4 regions of the Eubacterium limosum genome follow, and region 1 is predicted to be linked to each of the others. Evidence: riboswitches for the same ligand, from Rfam matches in the RefSeq annotation. Region 1 holds a riboswitch; each other region holds the start of a gene.

The links. Region 1 has a riboswitch for molybdenum cofactor ahead of B2M23_RS06875 (formate/nitrite transporter family protein). Riboswitches for the same ligand answer to the same signal wherever they lie in the genome.
Region 2: another riboswitch for molybdenum cofactor. It lies ahead of B2M23_RS20380 (ABC transporter substrate-binding protein); the one in region 1 lies ahead of B2M23_RS06875 (formate/nitrite transporter family protein).
Region 3: another riboswitch for molybdenum cofactor. It lies ahead of B2M23_RS13650 (ABC transporter substrate-binding protein); the one in region 1 lies ahead of B2M23_RS06875 (formate/nitrite transporter family protein).
Region 4: another riboswitch for molybdenum cofactor. It lies ahead of B2M23_RS16035 (4Fe-4S dicluster domain-containing protein); the one in region 1 lies ahead of B2M23_RS06875 (formate/nitrite transporter family protein).

Annotation. Positions count from the first base shown of each region.
Region 1 covers NZ_CP019962.1:1,473,946-1,481,534, forward strand. Annotated here, with positions in the region: gene B2M23_RS06855 (SAM-dependent methyltransferase) at 192-1,358, shown strand; gene B2M23_RS06860 (KUP/HAK/KT family potassium transporter) at 1,412-3,412, opposite strand; gene B2M23_RS06865 (hypothetical protein) at 3,600-4,577, opposite strand; gene B2M23_RS06870 (PadR family transcriptional regulator) at 4,574-4,915, opposite strand; molybdenum cofactor riboswitch at 5,090-5,213, shown strand; gene B2M23_RS06875 (formate/nitrite transporter family protein) at 5,620-6,396, shown strand; gene B2M23_RS06880 (flavoprotein) at 6,546-7,082, shown strand; gene B2M23_RS06885 (class I SAM-dependent methyltransferase) at 7,225-7,589, shown strand, end outside.
Region 2 covers NZ_CP019962.1:4,335,527-4,343,115, reverse strand. Annotated here, with positions in the region: gene B2M23_RS20405 (trimethylamine methyltransferase family protein) at 1-469, opposite strand, end outside; gene B2M23_RS20400 (MFS transporter) at 507-1,763, opposite strand; gene B2M23_RS20395 (XdhC family protein) at 2,044-2,835, opposite strand; gene B2M23_RS20390 (ABC transporter ATP-binding protein) at 2,850-3,626, opposite strand; gene B2M23_RS20385 (FecCD family ABC transporter permease) at 3,626-4,633, opposite strand; gene B2M23_RS20380 (ABC transporter substrate-binding protein) at 4,698-5,738, opposite strand; molybdenum cofactor riboswitch at 5,729-5,863, opposite strand; gene B2M23_RS20375 (DHH family phosphoesterase) at 5,961-6,872, opposite strand; gene gpmA (2,3-diphosphoglycerate-dependent phosphoglycerate mutase) at 7,112-7,589, shown strand, end outside.
Region 3 covers NZ_CP019962.1:2,912,640-2,920,228, reverse strand. Annotated here, with positions in the region: gene rny (ribonuclease Y) at 1-1,272, opposite strand, end outside; gene B2M23_RS13665 (PP2C family protein-serine/threonine phosphatase) at 1,381-2,607, opposite strand; gene B2M23_RS13660 ([Fe-Fe] hydrogenase large subunit C-terminal domain-containing protein) at 2,607-4,307, opposite strand; gene B2M23_RS13655 ((2Fe-2S) ferredoxin domain-containing protein) at 4,294-4,545, opposite strand; molybdenum cofactor riboswitch at 4,686-4,803, shown strand; gene B2M23_RS13650 (ABC transporter substrate-binding protein) at 4,898-5,767, shown strand; gene B2M23_RS13645 (ABC transporter permease) at 5,846-6,553, shown strand; gene B2M23_RS13640 (ABC transporter ATP-binding protein) at 6,537-7,235, shown strand; gene B2M23_RS13635 (MFS transporter) at 7,262-7,589, shown strand, end outside.
Region 4 covers NZ_CP019962.1:3,419,827-3,427,415, reverse strand. Annotated here, with positions in the region: gene B2M23_RS16065 (YwaF family protein) at 1-366, opposite strand, end outside; gene B2M23_RS16060 (4Fe-4S dicluster domain-containing protein) at 500-1,243, opposite strand; gene B2M23_RS16055 (NADH-quinone oxidoreductase subunit NuoF) at 1,243-3,042, opposite strand; gene B2M23_RS16050 (NADH-quinone oxidoreductase subunit NuoE family protein) at 3,039-3,527, opposite strand; gene B2M23_RS16045 (MoaD family protein) at 3,545-3,820, opposite strand; gene B2M23_RS16040 (aldehyde ferredoxin oxidoreductase family protein) at 3,891-5,687, opposite strand; gene B2M23_RS16035 (4Fe-4S dicluster domain-containing protein) at 5,690-6,160, opposite strand; molybdenum cofactor riboswitch at 6,290-6,403, opposite strand; gene B2M23_RS16030 (helix-turn-helix transcriptional regulator) at 6,582-6,797, shown strand; gene B2M23_RS16025 (helix-turn-helix transcriptional regulator) at 6,794-7,009, shown strand; gene B2M23_RS16020 (DUF3169 family protein) at 7,011-7,589, shown strand, end outside.

The DNA of each region.
Region 1 (7,589 bases):
AAGAAAAACATTTTTTAATATAAATATAAATTATAAATAACGTTTAAAGACCCATGAAATGGGTAAAAGCCATTGAAATGTGTTAGTTTGACAATACTTCTTAAAGGGGTGTACAATCTATAAAGTAAAGCTCTAAAGTGTTACACGCCCAACCGTGCATTTGAGCTATGACAATATTAAGGAGAATGAATATGAAGCTTGAAGACAATCTGATGATTCAATTTTTGAAGAAATTTGATGAAAATCCGTTTTTGATTAAAATAAACGGAAAGGAAGTTTTAGTGGGCGAGGGCGAGCCGACTTTCGTAGTCCGGTTTAACAAAAGTCTGGACATAAAGGAGCTCAGGCGCAGCACCTCGCTGGCACTGGGCGAAGCCTACATGCGCGGCGATATCGAAGTGGAAGGCGACCTTTTTCAGGCGCTTGACCAGCTTCTGGGCCAGATGGATAAATTTTCTCTGGACAAATCTGCCCTGAAAAAGCTGATCTTCACCTCGAACTCCAAGAAAAACCAAAAGGATGAGGTATCCTCCCACTACGATATCGGCAATGATTTTTACAGGCTCTGGCTGGACGATACACTGAGCTACTCCTGCGGCTATTTTAAAAATCCAAACGATACCCTTTATGACGCTCAGGTCAATAAGGTCGATTATATCCTTGAAAAGCTGTACCTGAAAGAAGGAATGAGCCTTCTGGATATTGGATGCGGCTGGGGATTCCTCCTGATCGAGGCCGCCAAAAAATACGGAATCAACGGCGTGGGCATTACCCTGAGTCTTGAGCAGCACAAGAAATTCAGCGAGCGCATTGCAGAGGAAGGGCTGGAAGGCCAGCTGACAGCGGAGCTGATGGATTACCGGGATCTGCCAAAATATGGAAAAACCTTTGACCGTATTGTCAGCGTAGGCATGGTCGAGCATGTGGGGAGAGACAACTATGATCTTTTCCTGTCCTGCGCGGATAAGGTGCTGAACCCCAAAGGGCTCTTTCTGCTGCATTATATCAGTGCTCTGGAGGAACATCCGGGTGACCCGTGGATTAAGAAGTATATCTTCCCGGGCGGCATGATCCCGTCACTCAGAGAAATGATCAGCCTGGCTGCTTCGCGTCGCTTTTACGTCATTGATGTGGAAAGCCTCAGACGGCATTATACCAAGACCCTGCTCTGCTGGGACAAGAGTTTCAGAGAGCATCTGGATGAGGTGCGCGAAATGTTTGACGATGAATTTATCCGTATGTGGGATTTATACCTCTGCTCCTGCGCAGCAACCTTCCACAATGGCATCATTGACCTGAGCCAGATTCTGATGACCAAGGGCGTGAATAACGACCTGCCAATGACCAGATGGTACTAAAAATTAAAAAGAGAACCGTAAAATTCCGGTTCTCTTTTTTGTTTGAAACTGGGTCATTCGTCTACCCGTTTTAGGGGGTTGGACGCTTTCATTTTGATAAAGAGCGGCACATACTCCACAATCACTGAGGCGTTTTCCAGGCCGTACCATTGCACCGGGGAACCGGCGACACGGCGGATCATATATTTTAAGGAAACAGCGGCCCAGTCTGAGGGATGAATGTCACTTTCGGGTACCAGCATTTTGCGCAGAATGCAGAACCGGAAATCCCCGACAGTGCTGTTGTCGCCGATGGAATACCGGCGCTGCTGTGGCGGGAGCTCATGGCTGGTAATCAGATCGCCGACAATCTGGCGCAGATAGACATTGATACGCTGGTCTACTTTAAAGCCGAGGTACAGCTTTACCCTGAAAAGATAATCTGTGCCAAAGCTGTCAACGGTATACTCCCGGGTGTAGGGCTCATCGGTCACACTGACGCTGACAAACCAGTAGGCTCTGGCCCGTTTTGTCTTTTTGTCAAAAATAGAATATAAAATGTCGCGGTCGATGGTGTCGCCCTCGGTTTCATTCATCAGGTAGACCAGATTATCCGATACTGTGATGAGCCTGTTGTCTCTGTGAACATCTCCAAACATGTTGGTATAGTCCGAAATGTGCAGCTTAAGGGCCTGAGAGCGCTCGATGTCTGTTCCACGGTGCCATACCGCCATAATCGCAAAAAGAATCGTCGCAATGAGCAGCGCCACATAACCGCCGCTTTCAAATTTTGAAAGGCTTGAGAGAAAAAAGGTCCCCTCCAGCCCGCCAAAAAAGACAAGAAAAATAAAAGGAAGGATTCTCAGACCTTTCAGACAGCGCAGATACATGAACAGCAGCAGCGTGGTCATGAGCATGGTCAGCGTAATGGCCAGCCCGTAGGCAGATTCAAGCCGCGCGCTGGAACGGAAATAAAGAATGACGCCGCTGCAGGCCAGCCACATGACCAGATTGACCAGGGGAATATAGAGCTGTCCCTTAGTTTCAGAGGGATAGGTGATGCGCATGTGCGGCATAAGGTCAAGGCTGATCGCTTCAGATACCAATGTGAAGGTGCCAGTGATGAGAGCCTGAGATGCGATAACTGCTGCCAGGGTGCTCAGAAGCACGCCGAAAATACGGATATTGTCTGGGAGCATCTGGAAAAAAGGGTTGAGATCAGGCAAAGTGCCCAGTGTGGTATTCCCCTTGTTTGCCATGAGCCAGGCGCCCTGGCCCAGATAGTTCAGAATCAGACAGACTTTGACAAAGGGCCAGCTGGCATAGACATTGCCCCTTCCCACATGGCCGATGTCTGAATAGAGCGCCTCAGCCCCGGTGGTCGCCAGGAACACACTGCCGAGAATCATGACGCCGGCCTGGTTATTCGGGCTGAACAGAATAGCGGCGCCTCTGAGAGGATTAAAAGCCCTCAGAATTTCCCAGTTGCCAGCCATGTTGGCAATGCCTGAAATGGCCAAAAAGAGAAACCACACAGTCATGACCGGGCCAAAGGACTTACCGATGGATTTGGTACCAGCCCGCTGGACAAAGAACAGAAGCGCTATGATGGCAAGCGTAATCATGACAATACGGCTCTGCTCGTCGCCCAAAAAACGGTAGATAAACGGCAGACTTCGGAGGCCTTCAATGGCTGTTGTAACCGTGACAGCCGGGGTGAGAATACCGTCGGCCAAAAGCGCCGCGCCGCCCACCATGGCAGGGACAATGAGCCAGGCCTTGTATTTTTTGATCAGGCTGTACAGCGAAAAAATACCGCCCTCACCGTGATTGTCGGCCTTGAGCGCGATAAGGACATACTTAACCGTAGTAAGAAGCGTGACGGTCCAGATTACCAGGGACAGTGCCCCAAGGATCAGGTTGTCATCAATGGAGTTCAGCCCGCCGTTACCGGCAATGATAGACTTCATAACATACATCGGCGAAGTGCCGATATCACCGTAGACGACGCCAAGGGCTACAATGGAAGCGCCCAGGCTAACAGGAATTTCTGTCGATTTTTTTAAGTGTCTCATTTTAATCCTCTACTTTTCCTCTTGGTGTATTAAAAAGACAACCTCCGTGTTGCAAGAAACTGCGGACACGAATGTTTCGAATACTTATACCCTTTTATCAGAAAATTTATATATTTTTAACAAGAAATTTATGAAAAGTCATAAAGTCATCAGGCCCGGCAGAATCTGCCGGGCCTGATGCAATTCCTTAACGGTTATACCAGAAGCCTTTGAACAGGGTGACACCCATATCAAGGAGGAGACAAAAAAGAATGACTGCCATAAAGAACAGGTTAAAATAAGTTAAAATGCCTGTGATTACCTCGTTTGACAAGATGGGGGAAGCCCCTGCGATAAAAGCACTGTTTAAAATCTGTTGGCTGGATAGAAGGACTAAGGTCAGAGCTGCGCTCAGAATATCAGTGACAACGGTGACGATCGCCAGCCTCTTAGTGTACCGACCTTCGTAGAGCTTAAAACTCTCCCTCGCAATACCGAGGATGGTGAGAGCAACAAAGATATACCACAGTTGGTGAATGAGGTCTACATTAAACACAGGGATAAAGGGCTGATCCGCACCGAATTTTGCGCAGATAATCTGAGGAGCGGCCAGAAAGATTACACAGAAGATCACAGAAAAAATGATACCGGCAATGGGCTCTCCCTTTGGAATGACCGATTTCTTTTCTGGAACCGGGGGAAGACTGTCAAGCTCACTGCCGCCAAAATTAAGGGCGATGTTTTTTCGTTCAAAGACCGCGAAAATAAAAGTGACTGCGCCAAAAGCAGCGATAAGGCCAGTGATCAGTGTACCGATCCATGAGAAAAGGGTGAAGTACAAAGCTTCACTGCTGTCTGTGAAAAATGAGATAAATCCAGAAAGGACAAGCCCGAAGGTCACAGAAGCCAGAACAATGCCAGTAACCATTTTGTATTGGCTGTAATAGGCAGGGCCGATAAGGTGGTCGCGGCCTTCAGGCATATATCTCATGGCCAGTTCAGACGGGGTTCCCAGCTCGGTGAGAATGACCCGGACATCACGATCTTCTGGCATCAGGCCACCGCAGCGGGCATCCAGCATATCTTCAATGAGCGAGTGCAGTTCTTTATCAATATCGTTTCGCAGTCGGGCAGGCAGCCGCCTTGTAACCGCGTAGACATACCGATCAATCAGTTCGTTTTTCATTTTTCTTCCTCCTCAAAAATCTGGTTTATGCTGTTGACTGTTTTATCCCAATGTTGTTTTAGCTGCTGGCAAATTTCATTGCCGAATTCAGTCGTCTGGTAGTACTTTCGTGGCTTTGGTCCGTCTGTCTGCCAGGAGCTTTCGAGAAGCCCCTGGCTTTCGAGGCGTCTGAGCAGCGGGTAGAGCGTATTTGCCTCTGCCGCAATACCCTTTTCATTGAGTGTATTTACCAGACTGTAGCCGTACATAGGTGTTTTTAGCTGGCTTAGTACACAGAGAACCAGCGTTCCCCGGCGCAGCTCGGATACCATACTTGATAAAACACTATCCTTATCCAAATGGCAGGCCTCCTTTATTTGTTGTTAATCACATTATAGTGTGTTACATACAGTATGTCAATACTATACAGTATTTTGTTTGAAAATGTCTGTGAGAAAATGCTGGACTTCATGATGGAAATGATTTATAATAAGCGTAGCATTAATTTCAGTTTATCTGGAAGAAATAAACAAAAAAATAACCGCATTCGAGTCCGAAGGCCTAAAGGAAGTGAAGCCCCCATGGCCGGGGACCGATGAGTATGTCTGGAAACGGATATGCTTTCCGTGTTTGAGAAGAATGCAGATGATTCCTGAAAATTTTCAGGGGCATATTTCGACACGGGAGAAGTATGCCCTTTTTTATTGATTTTTCAAAAAAATGGTTATTTTATCCATGAGCTCCTGCTGCTTTTTGTCATTGAGAACAAAAGGCACTAAGCTATATAATCTACCAAGTCAAACGGCCGTCGCATCCTCGGCAGCCGTTTGAATCCTTTGCTGAATGGAGCAGGACCATGCGGTTCTGCTTTTTGTGTTTTGATATATAAGTATATTTGATATTTAATCAATTATAATCCCTTTGGAAGTAATGTTATAGTAATTTATAGCCATTTTTTATCCTATAAATATAAAAAATAGTCTAAAAAGAATAAAAATTTACACTTTAACAAAGTTTAAAGCTATGATATAATTTTGGAATAAACATTCAGGAGGTGTGTGAAATGAATGGTTTTCTTTCTCCGGCGGAGATTGGAGATGTGTGGGTTGGGAATGGTGTAAAAAAGGCCTCCCTTTCCATCGGTAAAATGCTGCTTCTCGGCATTTTTGCGGGTGTTTTTATTGGTTTTGGCGCCCATGGTTTTTTGCTGGCGACAGGCATTGGTAAAGGCGCTTTAGGTGAGGCCATGATTGCTAAGTTTATCGGCGCTTCGGTTTTCCCGGCAGGCCTGATGATGGTAATATTATGCGGTGCGGAGCTGTTTACGGGCAATAACCTGATGACACTGGCCCTGATGGATAAAAAAATTACCATCAAGGGAATGCTGACGAACTGGGTGATTGTTTATATAGGAAATTTAATCGGATCAATCCTGTTGGCTTTTGTTTTGGCTAAAAGCGGCCTTTATGCAGATGCAGTGCTGGACAAAGCGATGGCCGTTGCACAGGCAAAGGTTGGGATGCCTTTTTCAGCAGCGCTTATCCGCGGTATTCTATGTAATATGCTGGTTGTTTTAGCATGCTGGATGCAGGCCGGGGCAAAGGATATGATCGGTAAAATTTTTGCGATTTGGTTTCCGATTATGCTTTTTGTTTTTGCAGGATTTGAACATAGTGTTGCCAATATGACCTATATTCCTCTTGGGATTTTCCTGGGTGCGGATGTCAGCTGGGGACAGATGTTTGTGAATAATCTGCTGCCTGTCACAATCGGCAATATTATCGGCGGTGCCATAATCGTGCCTTGTGTTTACTATTATGCATATATTTACAAAAAATAAAGAGTGAACGAGTGAATGGAAATAATGATAAAGTACCCTTTTATATATGAAAGGGTCTTTTTTATATAAATTTAAGAGCGGCTTATGAGTTCAGATCTATTTGTGCTATAATGAATAAGAAAATTTAAATGTTTACAGGAGAAATGAAAATGCTGATTGGAAAAAACATAACCATTGGGATTACGGCGTGTACGCCGGTTGACCAGATTACTGGACTTATCCGGATGCTGCGAAATGAAAAAGCAGAGGTAAAGGTGATATTAACCCCGAATGCCCTTAATTTTATTACACCGCTTCCACTGCGGCGCGCGTCGGGGAATCCTGTTGAAATCGACCAGTTTGAGGAACCAAAGGTATGGGATCCTGAGCACAAAACCTCCGACCAGTCTGATTTGCTGCTGATCGCTCCAGCCTCCGCCAATACTATCGGCAAAGCAGCCAATGGCATAGCGGACAATTTACTGACGACGACTATTCTTTCCACCACAGCGCCCATTGTGTTTGCAAATAATATCAATCCGATGATGTATAGCAAGCCCAGCGTGCAGCGGAATATCCAGACTTTGAAGGAAGATGGCTGTATTTTTGTTGAAAACGGGGAGGGCAGAGCGCCTAACCGTATGCCTTCTAATGATCAGATTTTCCAGACGATCATCAAGGTATTGGAGAAAATGACAGAAGTTTAGAAAATGGAAAACGTAGGGTAAAAAATTGTTTTTAGTGGAAACTGTATGGACAATTTTTAAAAAAAGCGATAAAATGTAAAAGTAAATGTTTTCAGAATCAACTAAAGAAATGATCCGGTAAAACAGGAAATGCGGTGAAATTATGAATGGATTAGTAAATTGGGCAGCAATTTCAGAATTAAGCCATCCAGCAGCTAAGGCAGGCCCCATGGATAGTGATCCTGCTAAAATGTGGGGGTCGGTTGCGCAAATGTATAATAAAATGGCGCAGCTGGAAAGAGAGTATACACAGAATCAGCTGGACGCTTTGATTATTACAAAGGAAGATACAGTATTGGACGTGGGTTGTGGACCTGGCAGGCTCTCAGTACCGATCGCCGGTATGGCGAAAAGTGTCACGAGCCTGGATGTGGCGCAGCAAATGCTGGAAAAGTGCCAGGAAAACGCTGACGCTGCCGGTGTGTCAAATCTGACCACCAGGCTTTTGAATTGGGATGATGTAAAGCC
Region 2 (7,589 bases), 1.6 Mb from region 1:
GCAGCGCCTGCTGCGGGTTAAAAAGATTTTCAGAACTGCGGTCAAGGTCCGAGGTATCCGAGGATACGATACGGGTAACATCAATGACATCGCTGGATTCGATGAGCTTGTAAAATTTAATGACATCTTCAAGGGTAGAGTCACGAATCGAGTCATCCTCATGCACCAGCTGCGGTGGTCCGCCAGCAGTGGTGATGACCGGGGCCCCATCGACAGAAATGGTGGAGAAACCAGCACGTCCATGGAGTTCAAAGCTCTTGGGCACGGTTTGCAGCGCGTTGTTAATCATATTCTCATCGAGATAGACAATGGAGTTTTCGACACGGGCGCCGTGTTTTTTAAAGACATCCAGCACTTCTTCGTGTTTGAATTCTACACCGACTTCCTTTAAGACACGTAGAGTGCTCTCATGGATTTTTTCGACATCATCCAAACTCAGAAACAGATCATAAGCGTTTTTGCGTAACATTTTTCTACCTCACTTTTATTGTAATTTTAATTAAAAACTAAAGGGCCTGCTGCATGTTCTTTTTTTGAATCATCCGTCTTAAGATAATGCTGATCAAAAGGCCGACGACGACAATACCGAGAACGAGCATAAAGATATAAGTATAGCCTGCTTCGCCGTATTTATCCAGCATATTGCCGCCAATCAGATAGAAAAAAGCATCGGGTGAAAAGGCAACGGCTGAGACAATACCGACGATGGTGCCGTAGTATTTGTTTGGAATTTTGGCCTCTGTGATAGGCGTATACCAGCAGGGAACAGACAGATTATAGATCGCTGCAACCATGAGCAGAAGAATAACCGCAATGATGGCAAAGGAAGGATCGCCGGGCAGCAGCAGTGTAATACCAATAACGATGATACCGAGGATGAAATCCACGGTCATGACCTTGGTGGCAGATTTCATTTTATCAATGAAAATACCTGAGATGGGGTTCATGATAATGCGCACACCATAAGATCTGAAAATGGCAATAAAGTTCATCATAACAACCGGAATGGCAAAGGCGTCGGTCAGGTAGGGTGTGAAATAGGAAGCGCTGCATTTAAAAGTGTAGGAGCAGCAGCCCATTAAGGCGATTAACCAGACCTCTGGCATTTTTACGACGTCACCAAGATATTTTAACTGGAACTTTTCATCCTGGTCCTCCTCGGTCAGGTAAGTATCCCGTTTTTCGTTGTAGAAGAACAGAAGAACAATACCAGGCAGGATGTTAAAGAAGGCATACAGGTAAAGCATATAGCGGAAGGCTTCGACATCGCCTGATCCCGAGAGGCCTGCATAAATACCTGAGGCAATGAAGCCGAGGGTCATTCCAAGAAGCCCGTTAAAGGCAAACATGAAACCATACATTTTCCCCTGCTCATGTTCTTCACCAATGGTGTGGGTGAATTTTACAAAAGCGCCGTAGAAGGTACAGACAACCGTGACAGCAAAGCCCATCTGGATAGCCAGCATGATTGGATAGCTGGGAAGGGTGGCCATCAGCAGAATCAGGGCGCCGGTTCCAAAGCTTGAGATGAGCAGCAATGGTTTGAGCGGAAAACGGTCAGATAAAATACCAGCGATGATGTACATAAAAACGGCAATAATACCAAAAACCGTGATCAGCATCCCAAGCTGACCGTCGGTATAGCCGAGGGCCCCCTGCATGGCTTTGTAGTAGTAGGTTGAAAACCAGGGCATGACGTTTTGGGAGGAGTAAAGCATTCCCATAAAGAACATGAGAATATAACGTTTTTTCTTAAGGTCCATTGTTTCTTTTCCTTTCTAAAAAAATGATTCAGATCTCTGATGCCAATATGTAATGCAAGATGTGTGCCATAAAACAAGATAAAATATAAAATTACGAAAATACAGGGTAATAAAGGGGTTTTAAAAAAGAATTAGAAAATAAAAAAGAATAAATTACAAAAAATACTCAAAAGTGAGTCTGAAATGAATCGAACTTTCACAAAAACAACTCAAAGGCCAATGGACAAAAAATAAAAAACCGGAGACCAGACTCCGGTAAAAATTTTTCAACGATATAGATTTAGAGATCCTTTAAATGTACGCCACTTCGTTTATATTTGACTGCCAGCATTTCAGCGATAATAGAGATGGCGATCTCCTCAGGCGTTTCACCACCAATATCCATGCCGATGGGCGCATAGACGGCTTCCAGCTGTTCATTGGTAAAGCTCTCAGAACGAAGCTTTTCATAAACCGCTGCGATTTTTTTACGGCTGCCAATCATCCCAAGATAGGCGGCTTTTTTAGTAAGAGCTGCCGCAAGCGCTTCTTTGTCAAAACGGTGACCATAGGTGGTAATGACAATAAAAGCCCCGGCGGGAATCGTCAGAGCCATCATCCCTTTATAGAAGTCCTCAACGGGTACGTAGGTATCTGACAGCAAGATGGCATCTCCGATCTGGTCCTCCCCGCGGGTATCAACCAGTGTGATATCAAAGCCAGCCAGTCGGGCTGCTTTCATAAGGGCAGTCCCAACGTGGCCAGCGCCGCAGAGAATCAGACGCGGTCTTGGGTTTTCAACCTCAATAAACACCGAGAAGTCACCTCCGCAGACCATGCCGCTTTCGTTGTTCAGGGTATAATCCTTAATGGCGTTTTCTCCATAGCGGATACATGCCTGGGCATCCTGTATGGCCAGCAGCTCTGAACTGCCACCACCAATGGTGCCGATGCTGTTGCCATCCGCAGTTACCAACATTTTACCGCTTTTTCTGGGGACGGCGCCATCAGCCCGGATAATCGTGACAACCGCGTAAGGTCGCCCGGCTTCCTCCAGCTTAAGCTGTTCTTCCAGTAATTTTTTTGGATTCATGGTAAACCTCCATTTTATAGTTTTGGTGCAAAGCAGACCCGGCGGCCAACGGAAGTGATTTCCTCAAGCCGGAGGTCTATACCGTAAAGATGGTTGAGAAATGGCTCGGTTAATACCTCTTTGCAGTCGCCAAAGGTAAAGGTACCATCACGTTCCAGAACAGCCAGCTGATCGCCCAGGAGCAGCGCATGGTCTGGATTGTGTGTGGTCAGAGCAATGCCGTAGCCCTGAGAAGCCATTGAGCGGATCGTTTTAAGAACCTGAATCTGATTGCCGTAGTCCAGATGGGAGGTGGGCTCATCCATCAGGATGAAGGATGGCTTTTGAGCAAGGGCCCGTGCAATGCTGACCTGCTGCCGTTCACCGCCGCTGATCTCGTTGTAGGGCTTATCTTTGAGTGCTGTAATACCCATTTTTTCAAGCGCGGCCATAGCAGCGTCAAAATGAATCTGCTTTGGCCGTTCAAAGGTACCGATGTGAGGCGCGCAGCCTGTCACCACATAATCCAGAACAGAATAGGAAAAGGTGGGGACAATGATCTGTGGCACATAACCGATTATTTTGGCAATCTTCCGGTGGGTGAGCGAGTCCATGTCTCTTCCATCAATGAGGATGCTGCCCTCTGCGGGCTTAAACAGACCGGCAATACAGTTGAGCAGCGTCGTTTTCCCTGCTCCGTTTGGCCCGAGGATGGAAATTACACGGCCAGAGCTAAGGGTAAAGCCAATGTTTTTTAGCAGAGGAGCGGATTCATCGTAAGAAAAAGACAGGTTTTCAATCTGTATCTTCATCAGCTCACCTTTGCTTTCTGCCGGTATAAAAGCCAGGCAAAGAAGGGGGCTCCGATGAGTCCTGTCAAAACCGAAAGCGGAATTTCCAGAGAGGTGGCGGTCCGCGCAATGGTATCAATGAGAAGAAGAAAAATGCCGCCCATCAGCATGGTTACCGGTAAAGATTTAATATGGTCAGAACCGGCCAGCATTCTTGCAAGATGGGGCATGATCAGCCCAATCCAGGCGATGGTTCCGCTGATACAGACAGCGCTAGCTGTCAGCAGGCTGGCGATCAGGATGATGACCCATCGGATTTTCTTGACATTAACCCCAAGGCTCTGGGCTTCAATGTCGCCAAAGGAAAGGATATTAATCCGAAAGGAGAGGCTCAGCAGGATAAGTGCACCAACAGCAAAGACAGGCAGCACAGAGAGAATTTCATGAACTTTTATGGAAGACAGACTGCCCATCTGCCAGAAAACAATGGCGGTGAGGTCCGTATCATTTTCAGAGGTGAATTTCATAAGTCCGAGGATTGAATCCATAAAGCCGCTGGTGATGATACCGGCAAGCACCAGGACAAGGTTGCTCTGGTTGCGCAGAAGCTTTGGAAAGGTCATGGTCATGAGCATGGCGATGATGCCAAAGGCAAAGGCAGACAGCTGGCGCGCAAGCATGCCGCCGCCCAGAAGAATCGCCAGTGCCGCGCCGACACAGGCACCCTTGGAAACGCCGAGCAAATCCGGTGATACCAGCGGGTTTTTGAAAATGCCCTGATAAACCGCACCGCAGAGTGAAAGCACTGCGCCGATGCTGACCGCGGCAATGACACGGGGCAGCCGAATGACAAAAAAGACGTTTTCCATAGCCAGATTCCCCGGCACGCCTGTCATTTTAGTCTGGATGGCATGGAGCATATCCTTGGGATTAACTGTATAGCGCCCCACACAGCAGGCAATAACAATGAGCGTGAGCAATATAACCGTCAGTATAATAATGAGATGTCGATGTTTTGTGTTCTTCATAGCAGATAAAATGAAAGGGCCGGCAGGCAATCGTAAAGCCCGCCAGCCCGGAAGACCTCAATGCTTATTGAAGCCCAAGCTGTTCCTTGGTAAAGGTTTTGCCATAGACCATCTGATAGAAGGCATCGACATCCTTCATAAAATCATCTGAGTTGTAAAGATCTCCGTGGAGATTATTGGCTGCCCAGCAGACACCCAGTACAGAGGAGGCAGTGGGGTAGTCCCACGGCTCCAGGGAGGATGGAAAAACATAAACGGCTTTGTTCTGAACCGCTTTGATACTGGTCCAGGCTGGGTCATTCAAGATATCGTCCACCTTATATTTGGCGTAGGAGGGTACCCAGATGATGTCGGGATTCCAGCCTACAATCTGTTCAATGCTCACATCGGCAAATTCACCTTTTTTGTCCAGACCGCTGACCGCATTGGTGCCGCCAGCCTTTTCGATAATATAAGTTTGAATCATGGCGTCAGGCGCAACAGTGAGAGAGCTGGTGCCGCCTAAAAACAAAATGGATGGCTTTTCTGAAGCAGCACCTACCTTTTTGCTGATGTTGTTGATTTTATCATCGATAAAGGAAGTGATCTCTTCAGCCCGTTTGTCTTCACCCAGAGCCTTTCCCACAATTTTTAAAGAGTTCGTGACTGTGTCAAAACTTTCATCATTGGGGAGGGCAACCACTGCAGGAACATTAACTTCGGCAAACTGGTCAGCCTGACTGGCAAAACGCTCAGGCAGAATAGCGAGGTCTGCGCCTAATTCCATAACGGTTTCCATATTGATGTCTTTGCCCTTACCAATTTGGGGAAGGTCATTGTATCCGTCGATTACTTCCTCATACAGGCCACGGGCCATGTCCTTGTTGCCAAAGCCGGCAATGTACTTTCCGCCGCCGCCAATGACAACTGCGGTATTTAGGGATGGATTATGTGTTCCCACCACCTTGGTCGCCGGTGCGGTAAGAGTAACCTCGCGTCCAATGGCGTCTGTGACCTTGATTTCGCCGAAGGTTTTGTCGGATGAGGCGTCCTGCTTAGGGCTGCAGGCAGTCACACTTAAAATCAAAGTAAGGGCCAGAATCATACATAGCAGTTTTTTTTTCATTTTTTACTCCTTTTCAAATACGGAAGGTAAAGCCGTTTCCAGCATTACCCTATCGTGGCAAAACCATGGACAGGTGATTTTGGAAGCCTGTATTTAGGTTAAGGCCATCAGAGTTTGTTCAATAAATCCATTATAGCATGGTTTGATAACGTTTTAAAGAAGAAAAAATAAAAGCCCCCGGTCCTGTGACAGAAGCGGGGGTTATAGAAAGGTAAATTTCGATTAAGGGTTCACAAGCTCATTCAGCAGTTTAGGCAGCTTGTCTTTGATTTCCTCGTCTTTAAACTGACAGGTACCGACCGCTTTGTGACCGCCACCGCCGTATTTCAGCATTAAACTGCCAACATCGATATCGGAGGTCCGGTTTAAAACAGAATAGCCAACAGCGACTGAACAGCCCAGTCCGCCTTTGCCACTGACAATCCAGGCTGAGATGTTCTGTTCAGGGTACATGCTGTAAATAAGAAATCGGTTCCCTGTATAAATAGGGTCTACGCCACGCAGGTCAGAAATGATAACATCACCATCGGTACGGGTATATTTGCTTACCATTTCCTTGAACCTGGCTGTCTGCTCAAAATAAATTTCGATACGCTCCTGGACATCCGAGAGGTTTAGAATCTCATCAGTGGACATGGTGCGGCAGGCATCAATGAGCTTTTCCATCAGCTGGTAGTTGGAGATGGTAAAATTACGCCAGCGTCCAAGCCCGGTTCTCGGGTCCATTAAAAAACCAATCAGTATCCAACCTTCAGGGTTTTGAATTTCATCAATGGTCAAATTGCCGGAGTCTACCTTGTCGACTGCAGCCAGCATTTCATTGAAGTGTGAAAAACGTTCCTCACCGCCATAGTATTCATAAATAATTCTCGCACAGGATGGTGTAATACGGCTTTCACCTTTGTATTTGCCTTCAAGCTGGTTGCGCTCAAACTCACTGGAATGATGGTCAAACCAGAGGCCGCAACCCTCCACAAAGGGGACGTTTGCCAGACAGTCATCTTCGTTGATCTCAACCAGGCCATCCTGTAAGTCTTTAGGATGGGCAAATTTCCAATGATCAATGATTCCGGCTTCCTTGAGCAGTGCGCCACAGACAAGGCCGTCGAAATCAGAACGGGTAATTAATCTCATAATATTAGCTCTCCCTCTCAGATATTATAATTATCAAAATTGATGTTTTATTGCTTGTATGTCAATTATAGTTGATAATACCAGGGACTTCAACTTGATTCTAAAATAAAATTTAGATAAAGATAGGAATAAATCTCTGCTGTGAAAATAATGAGTATAAAAAGGAATCATTTTTGAAAAATATGCAATTTTCAGAGACTTTTGGGTATAATTATTTAAAAGAACAGGAGATGATAAAGATGAAGCTTGTACTTTTAAGACATGGTGAAAGTGAATGGAACCGCCTGAACCTGTTTACAGGATGGACGGATGTAATTTTATCGAATAAAGGTATCAAAGAAGCTGCAGACGCTGGTAACATGTTAAAGGGGAAGGGCTATGATTTTGATATCTGCTACACCTCTTTTTTAAAAAGAGCAGTGGATACCTTAAATGTGGTTCTGGATACCATGGACCGTGCCTGGCTGCCGGTTGTAAAGAACTGGAAGCTTAACGAACGCCATTATGGTGCCTTGCAGGGCCTGAATAAGGCGGAGACAGCAGAGAAATACGGAGAGGAACAGGTCAAAATCTGGCGCCGCTCCTTCGATGTCCGTCCCCCGGCCCTTGAACCGGATGACCCCAGAAATCCGCAGCTGCAGGAACAGTATCGAAATGTGGAAAAAAGCGAGCTGCCTCTGGCAGAAAGCCTGAAGGATACCATCGCCCGTGTCATCC
Region 3 (7,589 bases), 1.4 Mb from region 1:
TCTTGCGGCCGAGATGGCGTCAGCAGCCTGTACAAGCACAGCCTCAATGGTTGTGGCTTCCACATCGCCGTGATGGGCCTCTACCGCGTGGATCACATTTTTGTTTTCCTTGTATTTCTTTAACAGGTTTACGCCGATTTCGACATGGTTTCCTTCAACCTCATGGTCGATGGCTTTACCGATATCGTGCAGCAAACCTGCGCGTTTTGCAATTTTAACGTTGGCGTCCAGCTCAGCGGCCATCAGACCTGCCAGGTGGGCAACCTCAATGGAATGCTTGAGCACGTTCTGGCCGTAGCTGGTACGGTATTTCAGACGTCCTAACAGCTTGACAACTTCGGGATGTAATCCGTGGATACCTGTGTCAAAACAGGCTTGTTCTCCAACTTCCTTGATCTGAGCATCCATTTCTTTTTGAGATTTTTTTACAATCTCTTCAATTCTTGCTGGATGGATTCGTCCGTCAATAATCAGTTTTTCCAGTGACAAACGGGCTACTTCACGCCGGATCGGATCAAAACCGGAAAGAATAACGGCTTCCGGCGTATCATCAATGATCAGGTCTATGCCCGTCAAGGTTTCCAGTGTACGAATGTTACGGCCTTCACGGCCAATAATACGGCCTTTCATTTCATCATTTGGCAGGTTGACCACGGTAATGGTATTTTCTGCCACATGGTCTGCCGCACAGCGTTGAATGGACTGCGCGATCAGCTCTTTGGCCTTTTTGTCTGCTGTCGCTTTGGATTCTGCCTCGATCTGGCGGATCATTACCGCCGCTTCGGCGCGGGTTTCCTTGGCAACATCATCCAGTAAAATCTGTTTTGCTTCCTCAAAGGTCATGCCTGAAATACGTTCCAGTTCCTTGACCTGTTCTTCATAGAGGCTGTCCAGTTTTTCCTGTTTCTTATCAAGCTCTTTGTTTTTTCTTTCGAGCTTGTCCTCATTGCGCTCGAGATTCGCCGCTTTCTTATCCAGGTTTTCTTCCTTCTGGATCAAACGGTTTTCCGTTTTCTGGAGCTCGGCGCGTCTCTCGCGGTTATCTTTTTCAATGGCTTCCTTTAAAGCTAAGGATTCCTCCTTGGCGTTAAACAGCATTTCCTTCTTTTGGGCTTCGCCCTCTTTGACTGCATCGTTTACGATTTTCTTGGCTGTTTCTTCAGCACTATTTATCTTGCCCTCAGCAACGTTTTTTCGGATAAAATACCCAACGCCAAAGGCAATGACTATACCAACGATTAAGCATATAGTTAATATGTCTATAACATTCACCTCCCTAAAGTAAATATTTTGTTATTATTGTTTTTTTAGACACTCATTATAAAGTCTATTTTATACTTTTTTGAATTTAGTGTCAAGAATCAATGCTATGTTAGAAGTTTATATTTTACCGCTTAAGTACAACTTAAACAAGCCGGCCCGCAGGCCGGCTGTGTACACGTACACAATATTGATAGATTTGTTGAGCTCCTTAAGCAAATCGATGAGCCGCTGGGTGATCTTCCACTTTGAGCTGAGCGCATCGGGAAAATCCGGGTTCTGGTGGGCCGGGTTGATGGAGTTGCCCAGAATCAGATCGAGATGGGTGCAGTGGTTTACCAGCAGATCTGCCAGAATGGACGCGCCGTTATTTCCCTCAAAGACTTCATGACCCCGGCGCTTGTGGATATAATCCTCAATGATATTGACTGTTTCCTGGATGGTCAGCACCCCTTCGGTCACAAGGTCAATGGATTTCATACGGCCAACCGGCGGTACCCGTTCCGACATGGTGTCAAGATCAATATCGATCTTCTCGTCGTACTCCCGCGACACAATGTTGCTGGCGGTGCCGCCGCACACTACCTTTGTGCCTTTGGCTTCGTCCAAAATCTCCCTGATCATCTGGTCTTTGGTGCGGTCCAGAGGAGGACCTGAGAACAACGTCACATACTGGTGCTCCTCGGCCTTCATCACCACAACCGTTGTGTCGTCACCGGGCTCGCCGCCGTACAGGTCGTTGCAGGTCTCTATCATCCGCATGGAGATATCCTTTGAGGTGACCATTTTCTCATCATAGGTGCGTGCCAGAAGATAGTCGGCCGCGTCCTCCCACTGCCATCCGAAATTGAGCAGGGTTCCCACCCCGGCGTGGATCACGCCGTCACTGAAAAAGCCGAGAACATCATTCTCCTCAATTTTCATGGTGGTTTCGTAGATCTGTTTGCCCTGGAACTCGATGGGGTGGCGCTCAAGCTCTAATATTTCCCCGTCCCGGATGTAGACAATGGGCGGATTGTCAAACTCAACAATATAAAGCCGCCGGGTCTTCCAGTAAACCTGGACGATGGTAAAGGTCGAGTAAGCCAGTTTCCGAACCTGGCAGACCGGGAGGGTGGCCTCCAACGTCTCTACCACATCCTTGAGCGACATTTTATCCTCCAGCATAGTCGCCGCAATGGTGGAGGTCATGGTCGCCAGGATATTGGCCTTCACACCGCTTCCAAGCCCGTCGGCCAGAACAACGATCACGCTCTCATCGTTGATGCGGATTTCCACATTATCACCGCACAGCTCCTGATGGTGCTTATTGATGCTGTCATGGGCAATATCGACAAAAAAAGCCATTATTGTTCTTCCTCTCTTGTTCCTACAACCTTTTGCAGCCGGGTCAGTGTAACTTTGGTTTCGGCAGTGGTTTCACCCAGCAGCTCTGCGATTTCATGGGCGACACGCATCTGCTTGTCGATGACCTTCTGGGCCATGTCCAGGGTTTCTTCCTGCATTTTCTGGTATGCCCGTTCCTTTTTGATCTCTCTGGAGATGTCCACAAATATTCCCATGTACATCTTCTGTCCTGGGATATAGGTCAGAATTTCCATAAAATGGATATTGCCGCGGGTGTAGAGTCCCCGGCCGCTGTAGTAATTTCCCTCGACATTGTCCAGCTTTTTGAACGGGTTGTAGTCAAAGACTTCAACGAAATTTTTGTGCAGCACATCGGTTTTGGCGGTCTTGAACAGCTTTTCGGCCGCCCCGTTAAAATCAACAATCCTGAAATCCTTGTCCAGCACCGCGATGGCGTTTGGTGTCGACGCGATAATCAGATTAGAGATGGCCTCGTTGCGGTTGCGCATAAAGGGCAGGCACATGTCTAACTCCGCCATGCCGCAGTAAACTGCCGCGGCTTTTTCACGGCAGCTGTCATAACCGCAGGTACCACAGTTCAGCTCATCCTTCGGGGTGAACTTTCCTGTCTGCCGCAGAATTTCTTCAATGGCTTCCTCCGGCACACCCGCAAAGGGGTCCTTCTTCTCAACAGCGAAGCCACGGCTGAAATCCGGCGCCTGCTCAGCTGCTTCCGGGTCTTTGCGGGCATTATTATTAATGTAATCTGTCACACGCTCGATCCGCTCATACTTGACCAGAGGGCTGTGGGTATTGCCCGGGCCGTTGACACAGCCCTCGACGCAGGCGTTCATTTCGATCCAGTACTGGCCCTCCAGCTTACCGATATCATCCAGAAAGTCACGGCAGTTTTTGAGGCCATCAATTTTTATGACCCGCCGGACGCCCTGCACGCCTGGTATACTGGTTTTTTCCACACCTCCGGCCAGCGGATAGAACCGCGCCACATTACAGCCAGCCGCGTCAAAGCCGCCTGTAGGCATATCGGATACATTAATGCCTTCTTCCTTAAACCACACATCCAGCTCATCAAAGGTCAGCACTCCGTCGATGATCGGCCTGGCAGCGTCGACGGCTTCCATCTTTTTTGAGATGCAGGGCCCTGCGAACACAACTTTCGCGTTGGGATACTTTTCCTTCAGCATCATACCGTGAGCGGTCATGGGAGATACCACCTCGCTCAGGTATTCCACCACATCGGGATAGTATTTTTCAATCATCATGTTAACTGTCGGACAGGAGGTTGTGATCACATGGCGTTTTGTCCCCCAGTAATCCTTGGCATAGTATTTTGAGACCTGCTCTGCCCCAATGGCGGTCTCCTCAATCACTGTAAATCCCAAAGCCCGGAGTCCGCTCAGCACCTGCAGGGGGTCTTCTGCATTAAACCCGGCGGGAAAGGACGGCGCCAAACTCAGAACCACCGGCCCTTCCTCCAGCCACTGCCTGATGCTGTCCACATCGCTGGCCACATATTTGGCATTCTGCGGACAAATCCGAAAACAGTTACCGCAGCCAATACACAGGTCCTCAACGATCTGAGCCTGATTGTCCATTAGCTTAATGGCCTTTACCGGGCAGTATCGGATACATTTATAGCAATTCCGGCAGCTTGCCTTTGTAAAATTAATGACACCCATTATTTCCCTCCATTATCTGGTCAAACAGCTGGTCCACGCCCTCTGGCTTAACCGTATAAATATGATCGTCAACCTTGACAGCCACCCCGTCGCTGCAGGCGTCCAGACAGAAGGTACCCATCAGCTCCACTTCATTTTCGAGGCCCCGTTCGGCCACCAGCTCCTTGAAGCGCTGTACCACCTGATAGGAACCCTTGACATGGCAGGCACTGCCAATGCAAATATGTATTTCTTTCATTTTTTACTCCTCAATATTGTTCTAATCCCTGTGTTTTTCTGACAGATTAATCCTAGCACGCCTGACAGCCCTTGTCAATTAGTACTGCCGCTTGAATTCTTCGCCATTTTCTGTTAAAATAGTCATATCGAAATCGTTTTAAAGATTTATCTATCCGAATTTTTTATCCTAAAGTCAATCCATGGATTCAAAATCGTCAGAGTGCAGCGGGAAACGGCTGTGCTTTCCAGTGTGAGAAGGATAGTTGGTAAACTAAACGTGCGGTCTGCGTTTATTTCCTCCTCGCAAATTACAATGGTATAGAAGATTATTCTTTTATATATTTAATTTTCATTATCAAGGAGGAAGAGAAATGAAAAAAAAATTGACACTGGTTCTGGCCGCGCTGCTGACTCTGGCCATGGTCATCGGCCTGGCAGGATGCAGCAGCAACAATACTGCTAAAACCGAAAAGCTGGAGCCAGGCTCCAACGGTGAAATCATTATGGCCACCACGACCAGCACACAGGACAGCGGTTTGCTTGATGTGCTCCTGCCCAAGTTTGAAGAGGAAACCGGCATTGCCGTAAAGGTTGTGGCCGTTGGAACTGGTAAAGCCATTGAAATGGGCAAAAACGGAGAAGCCGATGTGCTTCTGGTTCATGCAAAATCTCAGGAAGAGGATTTTGTCAAGGAAGGCTATGGCATCGAACGTTTTGACGTTATGTACAATGACTTCATTGTTCTGGGCAGTAAGGATGACCCGGCAAAACTGAAAGAAGTCGCTCCAAACGACGCGGTAAAAGCCTTCCAGACCATTGCTGAAACCCAGTCTGAATTTGTATCCAGAGGCGACAAATCCGGTACCCATACCAAAGAGCTGGGCCTGTGGGAAAAAGCAGGCGTTACCCCGGCAGGACAGCCCTGGTACATCGAATCCGGCTCTGGCATGGGCGATACCCTGAAAATGGCCAATGAAAAATTAGCCTATACCCTGTCTGACCGCGCTACCTGGTTAAATATGAAGGATAATCTGGATCTTGAGGTTGTTGTGGAAAAAGACGATAACCTGTATAACCAGTACGGAGTCATTGTCGTCAATCCTGACAAGGTCAGTGCTGAGCTGAATACCGACGGCGCCAAAAAATTCCAGGAATGGATTTTAAGCGACGAAGCGCAAAAGGCCATCGCCGATTATAAAATCAATGGCGAACCAACCTTTGTGCCAAACGCCAGCAAATAAGCATTAACTGAATTTAGAATTTGTCAGCGTCCGTTTTTCGGGCGCTGATTTTGAATTGACAGACTGACGAGGTTTCCTATGGATTATATTATCAATGGCTTCATCGAGGCCTTCCATCTGCTGATCTCCGGCGACCCGGAAATCTACCAGATTGTCGGGCTTTCCTTATACGTATCCTTCTCCTCCACCATTTATTCCACCGTTCTCGGCGTGCCCCTGGGCATCCTGCTCGGCATTAAGGAATTCAGGGGAAAGCGGATCGTATCCCGGCTGCTCTACACTTTTATGTCTTTTCCGCCGGTCATCATCGGCCTGTTCACCTCACTGGTACTCGCCCGCTCCGGCCCCTTAGGGCATTTAAAGCTCATGTACACGCCCACCGCCATGATCATCGCCCAGGTGATCCTCGTTACGCCTATTATTATGGGCATTGTGTTTAACGACACCACCGTCAACGGCCAGGTTGTGGTAACCATGGGAAAAACCCTTGGGGCTGGCGGCCGGGATATTCTCTTCCTGCTGATCCGGGAGCTTAAGGCCAGCATCATGATCGCTTTGGTCACCGGCTTTGGGCGGGCTGTATCCGAGGTCGGCGCTGTGATGATCGTGGGCGGCAATATCAAAAACTATACACGGGTCATGACCACCTTTATTGCCATGAACAATAACATGGGCGAATACGCGGTTTCCATCGCCATGGGCATTATTCTGCTGGTCATCTCCTTTGTGACCAATTCAATCCTGTACAAATATATGGTAGGAGATCCTTATGCAAATCGCGATTGATAAACTCACCAAAACTTATCACGGAAAAACCGTCCTGTCACTGGACAGCCTGTGCCTTGAATCCGGGAAAATTCACGGGATTTTAGGCCCTAACGGTTCGGGAAAAACCACGCTGATGAAATCTGTCGCCGGGCTTCTCGCGCCCACCAGCGGCGCCATCACCTACAACGGCCTCCCCGGTGATGAAGCTGTGCTGAAAAAGCTGACTTATGCCAGCCACACCCCCTACCTTTTTGCCATGTCGGTCTATGATAACATCGCCTACCCCCTGAAAATACGCAAGTACGGAAAAGCTGCTGCCGCTCCCATCGTCGAGGGGCTGCTGCAAGAATTTAAAATCGAGGAGATCGCAAAACAGAACGCCAAAAAGCTTTCCGGCGGCGAATCCCAGAAAACAGCCCTGGCCCGCGCGCTGTCCTTTTCACCGGATACCCTGCTTCTGGATGAACCCACCGCCAACATTGACCCTCAGAGCCTGAAAATTATTGAAGCCGCGCTGATTAAAAGAAACCGTGAAGCCGGACTGACCGTTATCATCATCACCCATAACCCAAGCCAGGCCTACCGCATCTGTGACACCCTGAGCTTTATGGATTCCGGCAGGCTCCTCTTTAACGGCAGTGTCGAAGCTTTTAAAGCCTCGGACAATCCGGTCATTCAGGATTTTATCACCTTAAACTAAAGGGCAGCCGCCCTCAGGAGGAACCAATGAACCAGCAAGCCAGTACCCGCGATAAAGATTGGAAAAAACGGATCATCCTCTTTTTAACCAGCCAGACCGTTTCCCTGCTCGGCTCTTCACTCACCCAGTATGCCATTATCTGGTATGTCACTCTGACCACCACCTCTGGGATAATGCTGACCATTTCCACACTTGTCACCTTTATTCCACAGGTACTGATCTCCCTCTTTGCCGGCGTGTGGGCAGACCGATACAACCGGAAATATCTGATTATCTGCGCCGACGCTCTGGTTGCCCTGTCCACACTGGGGCTGGCTTTCAGTTTTTTCGTGGGCTACCGTGAGTTATGGATTA
Region 4 (7,589 bases), 1.9 Mb from region 1:
CATGAGCCCGCCCATCACAGCCAAAACGTCAATGTAAGGGTAAGCCTTCTCCCGCTTAAACAATACGATCAGCGGCAGGGCGATACACACCTGGTTACACCAGTCAAAGCGGATATTCCTGAGGTCAAAACCAAAATAGCAGGTTCTCCAGCTGATTCTGAAAATCTCCAGGGCCAGCATAACGGCGGCGAGAACCCGGATCAGCTTCTGGCTGAAGCGCCGGTCATGTTTTTTGGTCTGTATGACCATAACGGTCACGATAAAAATCATCAGCAATGATGACAGGATAAGATGCTCCGGTGAAAAAATGCGATTGTGCGGCTCAACGTTCTGTGGTGCAAAGTAATGTTCGTAAAAATAATCCATGCTGCTTCCTTCTCTATTACATAATGTGCACAGTATAACATACCCCAAAAATTAATTCATTAAAATTTTAAAAAGCATGCGACAGAAAAGCCCCCGGCACCTTGGTACCGAAGGCTTTTCTGGTTAAGATCTCCTACTCAATCCCATATGTATGGGCAAGCACATCAGCCATGCTCTTCTTACGGCAGCTCTCACAAAGGGAATTGGTCTCCACACCTGCCCTTTCTCCCGCAAAACGAAGCTCAGCTTCTGTACTTATAATACTACCACAAGATTCGCATTTTGCCAATGCAAAATTTTTTCCCCAAATCGTCCTTGTTTCGCCATCTTCAGACCATTCAATTGCGCCGGTAGGGCAAACCTGAGCACAGCTTGTGCAGCCTATGCAATCAACCGAAGGATTTTCGTAGGGTGTCGCAACTTTTTTAGTGACTCCACGGTTAATGGTTGAGATCGCGCCAGTGCCAAGGGCATCACAGGCTTTTGTACAAAGCCCGCATAAAATACACTTTTCACCATCCACAGGTTTCAGTCTTGATGTTTCAAAGGCGCCGTACTTGTCACACATCGCCTGTATTTCAGAGCTGGCAGGCGCCCTTGTTTTGAGCAGCATCAGAATAACTGAGCGTTCCTCTTTTATCCTTTCACTGTCTGTGTAAACCTCACAGGGACGCTCTAACGGGTAAACACAGGAGACAACTACCTTGCTTCTTCCATTTTCCACTACTTCTACAATACAGACTCTGCAGCACCCCTGTTCCGCAAGACCAGGGTGATGGCACAGCGTTGGAATATCAAACCCATTACGTTTCGCAACTTCTAACAGAAATTCGCCCTTTTCACAGGTACATTCTTTGCCATTGATGCTGATTTCCATTATGCTTCACCCCTTTTCACTGCAACCACCGCATCAAAATTACAGGCCTCACGGCAGCTGCCGCAAGCAATACATTTAACCGGATCAATGTGATGCGGCTTTTTGACTTCACCGCTCACCGCTGCGGCAGGACAGGCTTTGGAGCAGCGCATACAGCCTTTGCAGGCTTCCTCATCGATCACAAAGGCTGTCAATTTTGGACAGACACCGGCAGGGCACCGTTTTTCATGGATATGCGCCTCATACTCGTCCCGGAAATATTTTATGGTTGTCAAAACTGGATTCGCAGCGCTTTTTCCCAGACTGCACAGGGATGCGTCCTGCATGGTATGGCAGATTTTTTCCATCAGCTCAATATCGCCTTCCTGTCCTCTGCCTTCACAGATATCGGTCAGTATGGTTAAGAGATGACGCAGTCCCTCACGGCACGGCGTACACTTACCACAGGATTCATCACACAGGAATTCAATATAATAGCGGGCAACCTCGACCATACAGCTTCGGTCATCCATGACAATCACACCGCCTGACCCCATCATGGCGCCATAGCTGGTGAGGGTATCAAAATCCATGGGCAGGTCTAAAAGCTCGGCAGGGATACAGCCGCCCGACGGGCCGCCGGTCTGCACCGCTTTAAAGGGCCGGTCTCCCGGAATCCCTCCGCCAATGTCATAGATTAAATGCCTCAGGGTACTCCCCATTGGTATTTCAACCAGGCCGGTACGTTTGACCTTGCCAACCAGGGCAAAGACCTTTGTACCGCTGCTCTTTTCTGTTCCTAATTCCTTAAATTTCGCGCCGCCATCCTGGATAATTCTCGGAATATTCGCCAGGGTTTCAACATTATTCAATACGGTCGGCTTGTTCCACAGCCCTCTCTGGACAGAACGGATATATTTTGCTCTCGGCTCACCTACCCGGCCCTCTACCGACGCCATCAGCGCAGTGGATTCGCCGCAGACAAAGGCGCCGCCGCCTCGAACGATCTGAATATCAAAGGATTTGCCTGTTCCCATGACAGAATCTCCCAGGAATCCTTTTTCTCTGGCCTGCTGCAGCGCGATTTTGCAGTTTTCTACTGCCAGGCCGTACTCATCACGGATATACATATAGCCTTCCTGCGCATCAATGGCGCAGGCACAGATAATCATGCCTTCAATAACAGAGTGCGGGTCGCCCTCCAGTATTGACCGGTCCATAAAAGCCCCGGGATCACCCTCGTCGCCATTACATGCCACATATTTTACATCCGAATCATATTTTAACGCCTGGCGCCATTTGGTTCCTGTCGGGAACCCTGCACCGCCGCGGCCCCGGATACCTGAGGCTTCTACCTCCCCAATGATCCTGTCCGCATCCATGGATAAGGCTTTTTTTAAAGCACTGTAGCCTCCCCTGGCGATATAATCGTCGATATTGGTCGGGTCAATCTCCCCGATGTTATGCAGTACCCACTTTTTCTGTGGGGCGTAGAATGGATTTTCATTCTGCGAGCGCACGCGTTTTCCATCATTTCCTTTATACAAAAGCTTCTCAATGATTTTTCCGTCAAGCACTGTATCCTTTATGATGCTGTCCGCGTCCTCTGGTTTAACCTTGTAATAGGAGATATCCGCCGGCTCAATTTTAACAATCGGGCCGTTTTCACAAAAGCCGTTGCAGCCAGTGGACTTGATCATAGGGGATACCTCAATATCAGATTTATGCTTTCTGGCAGCTTTTTGAAGCGCTTCTAAAACCAACAGACTCCCATTGGCCCGGCAGCCGGTACCGCAGCAGACTAAAACGTTTTGCTTCATGCTTCTGCGCCCCCTTCCGAAAGCTCCCTGTACTGGTTCAATATCTCGGGCAGCTTTTCAAGCGTTACCTTTCCGTAATATACACCGTCGATCACCATTACCGGCGCCAGCGCACAGGAGCCGAGACAGTTCACGGTTTCCAGCGAGAAAAGCCCATCTCCCGAGGTTTCACCCGGACTGATGTCCAGCTCACGCTTAATACCGGTGATCAGATTGATAGAGCCTCGAATATGACACGCGGTTCCGTCACAGAGCTTAATGATATGCTTTCCTTTTGGCTTTAAGCTCAGCGCCCGGTAAAAGGTTGCCATTGAGTATAATGACGATAACGGGCAATCCAGATATTCGGCCAACGCTTGCATTCCTTGCTCTGGAATATAGTTAAAATGATGCTGCATATCCTGCATCATTGCCAGAGAATGCCGCTGGTCCCTGGGATATGCTGATAAGATTTTGTCGATTGATTCTTTTGTTATTTCCTGCATGGGCTCACTCCCCTTCCTCATCCTCCCGCAACAACGGGAAAAATTGCCACAGCACTGTTTTCGTTCAGAGGTGTCTTAAGCCCCTGCAAATGCTCGATATGACGACCGTCGACCATCAGGATAATCTCTTCTCCGGGCGCCTCCCCATCTGGACTTAAAACATGATTCCTGAAAGCATCGCCATAGGTTTCAGAGAGGGTATGCAAAAGTGTGTACATATCCTTACAGACCGGTACCTCTGCCTGACGGCAGCCTGTATAATTCCGGATGGTAGCGAAAAATTTTACTTTCATTTTAATCTCCTCTTTGCGTTATGATGCATGAAAGGAGACAGGGCTGTGCCCCATCTCCAGTATCTGTCGTTTAAAGTCCTAGCTCCTGAACTTTTTCCTCGGTTGGCACACCTTCCGTGCTCCAGCCGCGTACTTCATAGTATTCTTTCAGCATGACGTCAAGCTCAGCCACTTTGCCTTTTGCCGGGCCTTCCGGCAGGGCTTCGCGCAGCAGTCTTGGCGGCAGAGTATCCTTCTCAACACCTGCTGCAATATTAAACTGCTTTTCAATGTTCCAGATGCGTTCTCCTTTTAACAGGAATTCCTCATCCGTTTCATCTGAGCCTACAGCCTCGCGGTACTGCGCCGCAATCTCAGGCAGGCCGATGCCAAAGGTGGTGAACAGGCAGATGCCGCTGGAATCCACCGCTGCTGTGAGATCCTGGAAGGTCTTGAGAAGCGGTGCCTTGCCTTCAGTTACAAGCGGGTCCGTCTTTAACGGAATGCCCAGAACCTCGGGTGAGGTCAGGTAACCACGGACATGGCAGCCTCCACGGTTTGAGGTAGCATATTCAAGAGCCATCCCCTGGACAGCACGTCCATCATAAGCCGGCATTTCCTGTTTTTTAACAGACATGGACAGCTCTGGCGCACCGTGTTTTTCTGCCAGGCGGTACGAGCCCTGAGCCAATTCAACACCAAAGCCCTCCATTTTTCCCGTGAGTTCTGTCAGATCAACTACTGCCTGTGCGTCGCCAAAGGGCAGCGGACGGCCAATCTCTTCCTCACTCAGAAGTCCCTTTTCATAAAGCTCCATGGCACAGGCGATGGTTGAACCGAGTGTGATCGGGTCCATACCATACTGGTTACAGAGGAAATTCGCCTTGCAGATAGCAGCCAGATCATTGACACCGCAGTCTGCACCATAGGACCAGCCGGCCTCGTATTCCGGGCCTTCACCCATGGACTTAAATGGCCCGTCTGGTATTCTGGTCACACGGCCGCAGCCAATGGAGCAGCCAAAGCAGCCCTTGTTTTTAACCAGATAAGAATCGACCAGCGCTTCACCGGAGGTATCATCGGCTTTATCATAGACGCCGCCGTCACGCCAGTTGCGAAGCGGCAGACCACCGACTTCGTTGATCATATTGACCAGAACCTCTGTGCCGTAGGTCGGCAGGCCTCCACCGGTAACCGGGTGTTCCTTGAGCTTGGTGCGGGCATCGGTCATCGCTGCCATAAAGCCCTCAGGCCGCGCCACTGTTACCCCGCCGCTTCCGCGGACCACAACAGCCTTTAGCTTTTTGCTGCCCATTACAGCGCCCATACCACCACGGCCTGCTGCACGGTGCTTGTCATTCATGATAGCAGAATACAGGCAGCCCTGTTCACCGGTCGGGCCAATACAGGCGACACGTGCGCCTTCTCCGCAGGCTCCCTCCAGTGCTTCGGTCGTTTCATAAACGTCTTTGCCCCAGAGGTCTGAGGCGTCTCTGAGCTCCACTGTGTCGTCATTGATATACAGGTAAACCGGACGGTCGCTCTGGTTTTCAAAGATAATCCCGTCATAGCCTGCAAATTTCAGTTCGGGGCCAAAATGCCCACCGGAGTTTGAAGCACCAATGGTTCCCGTCAAAGGCGCCTTTGCCACGACCTCATACCGTCCGCTGCAGGAAGCAGCCGTACCGGTTAACGGCCCTGTCATAAAAATCATTTTATTATCCGGACCAAGCGGGTCTACCTGCGGGTCTACCTCGTCGCAGAAATATTTTGTACCCAGGCCACGCGCGCCAATAAAATCATGGGCGGCCTGCATGTTAAGCGGTTCCTTTTTGATGGTTCCTGCTGCCAGGTCAACGCGGATTAATTGTCCCATCCATCCATTCATCGTTATCCCTCCAATCCATAAACGTCTTTCAGCTGATCCGCAATGGCCTTCTTGCGTTCCATCTCAACCGCTTCGCCATAGACAATGGCGCCGGACGGACAGAACTTGGCGCATTTTGGATCGCCGTCACACAGATCGCATTTAAACACTTTTCTCTTAACCGGATTAAAGCTGATGTTGCCGAGTGGGCAGGCGTTCATACACATTTTGCACACGATACATTTTGCTTCATCCATAACAAACGCACCGTTTTCATTCCTTGAGATCGCGCCCACCGGACACACCTTCATGCAAGCTGGTTCCTCACATTGCATACACATCACAGGAATGGTTATGGCTGCTTTTTCATAATCCATGACTGTTACATTTGACAGTTTTGGATTAAATTCCTGATAGTGCCCAAAAGAGCAGACCAGTTCGCAGGTTCTGCAGCTTATGCACTTTTCAGGTTTAATCATGAGTTGTTTGCTCATACGCTTCCGGATACTGCTGACGCAGTACCCTCACACCTCCTTTGTGGTAAGTTTACAAAATGAGAATCGCTTTGTGTTTTGGAATTCTGGAAAACACAAAGCCCGCAGAAATAGCTTTGTATATAATACAAACAGTTTCTACGGGCTCCTTTGCAAAGATGGCAGACAACAGGGTTGCCCCTGTTACCCATTGGCTGAAAAGGCCCCGGAAGGGTCTTTCCAGCTTCAGAGCAATTCTATTGTTATCATTATCATAGCACATTTTCAAATCCTTGTAAACGTTCTTAAAATTTTTTAAAGATTTATTATGCTTTCATTTTTATTAAATTTTTGTTTGACAAATATTTTTGTCAATGTTAAACTATTTTTGACAAGAATATTTGTCAAGATGACAAAAATCATATACAAAGGAGGCCTAAGCATGCCCCTCGAAAACCGATTAAAAGAGTTCCGGGCCCGGGATAAAATCAATCAGTCAGAGCTTGGTAAGCTGGCCGGTGTATCCAGACAAACCATCAGTTTAATCGAACGCGGAGATTACTCTCCTTCCGTCACGCTGGCACTTAAAATTGCCCGAATTTTTAATACAACCGTTGAGGACATCTTTACCTATTCAGAAGAGGAGGAATCGCAATGAACACGCACAAAAACCACCTGAAAGATTACAGAATCCAACAAAAGCTTACGCCCGCACAGCTTGGCAAGCTGGCTGGTGTATCCAGGCAAACCATTGTTTTGATCGAGGAAAACCATTATTCTCCCTCTGTCCGGCTTGCCGCAAAATTCGCGGATATTTTTAATACCACCATCGATTCCCTTTTTACCCATACCCTCGAGGAGGAAAACTGACATGAAAGCAAAAGAAAGCAAACACATTTACCTTAAATTTTTTACCCTGATCATCATATGCGGCTTTTTAGGCGGGCTGGCTAGTTTCCTGCTGAACTATCCAGGCTTTGACGTTGTTGATAGCGTACAGCTGCTGCAAAACAATATTCTGGCTTACGGGCTTTATATTTCCTCTGCCGGTTCTGCTGTTTTAATGCTTATCACCGCGCTGTTTTACCTTTCAGCAAGAAACACTTACAGACAGCTGGAAACAAACGATTCGGATGCGCTCTATGAAAAAGCTGACCATCTCTGTGATACAGGGATAATCTTTGGCAATATCACGCTGATCTTCACCTTTGCTTTTTACGGTATCAATGTCAGCAGCATACACAATAGCAGCTCCACTTCCCTTTTATGGGCACTCGCGGCATTTTTACTGCCGATTATCTTCTGCGTTATTCTCCAGATTCTCTTTGTGAATCTGACCAAAAAGATGAATCCGGAAAAACAGGGAAACCCACTGGATTTAAACTTTCAAAAGGTATGGATGAACAGCAATGATGAGGCGGAAAAATTCATTCTCTACAAGGCTGCCTAT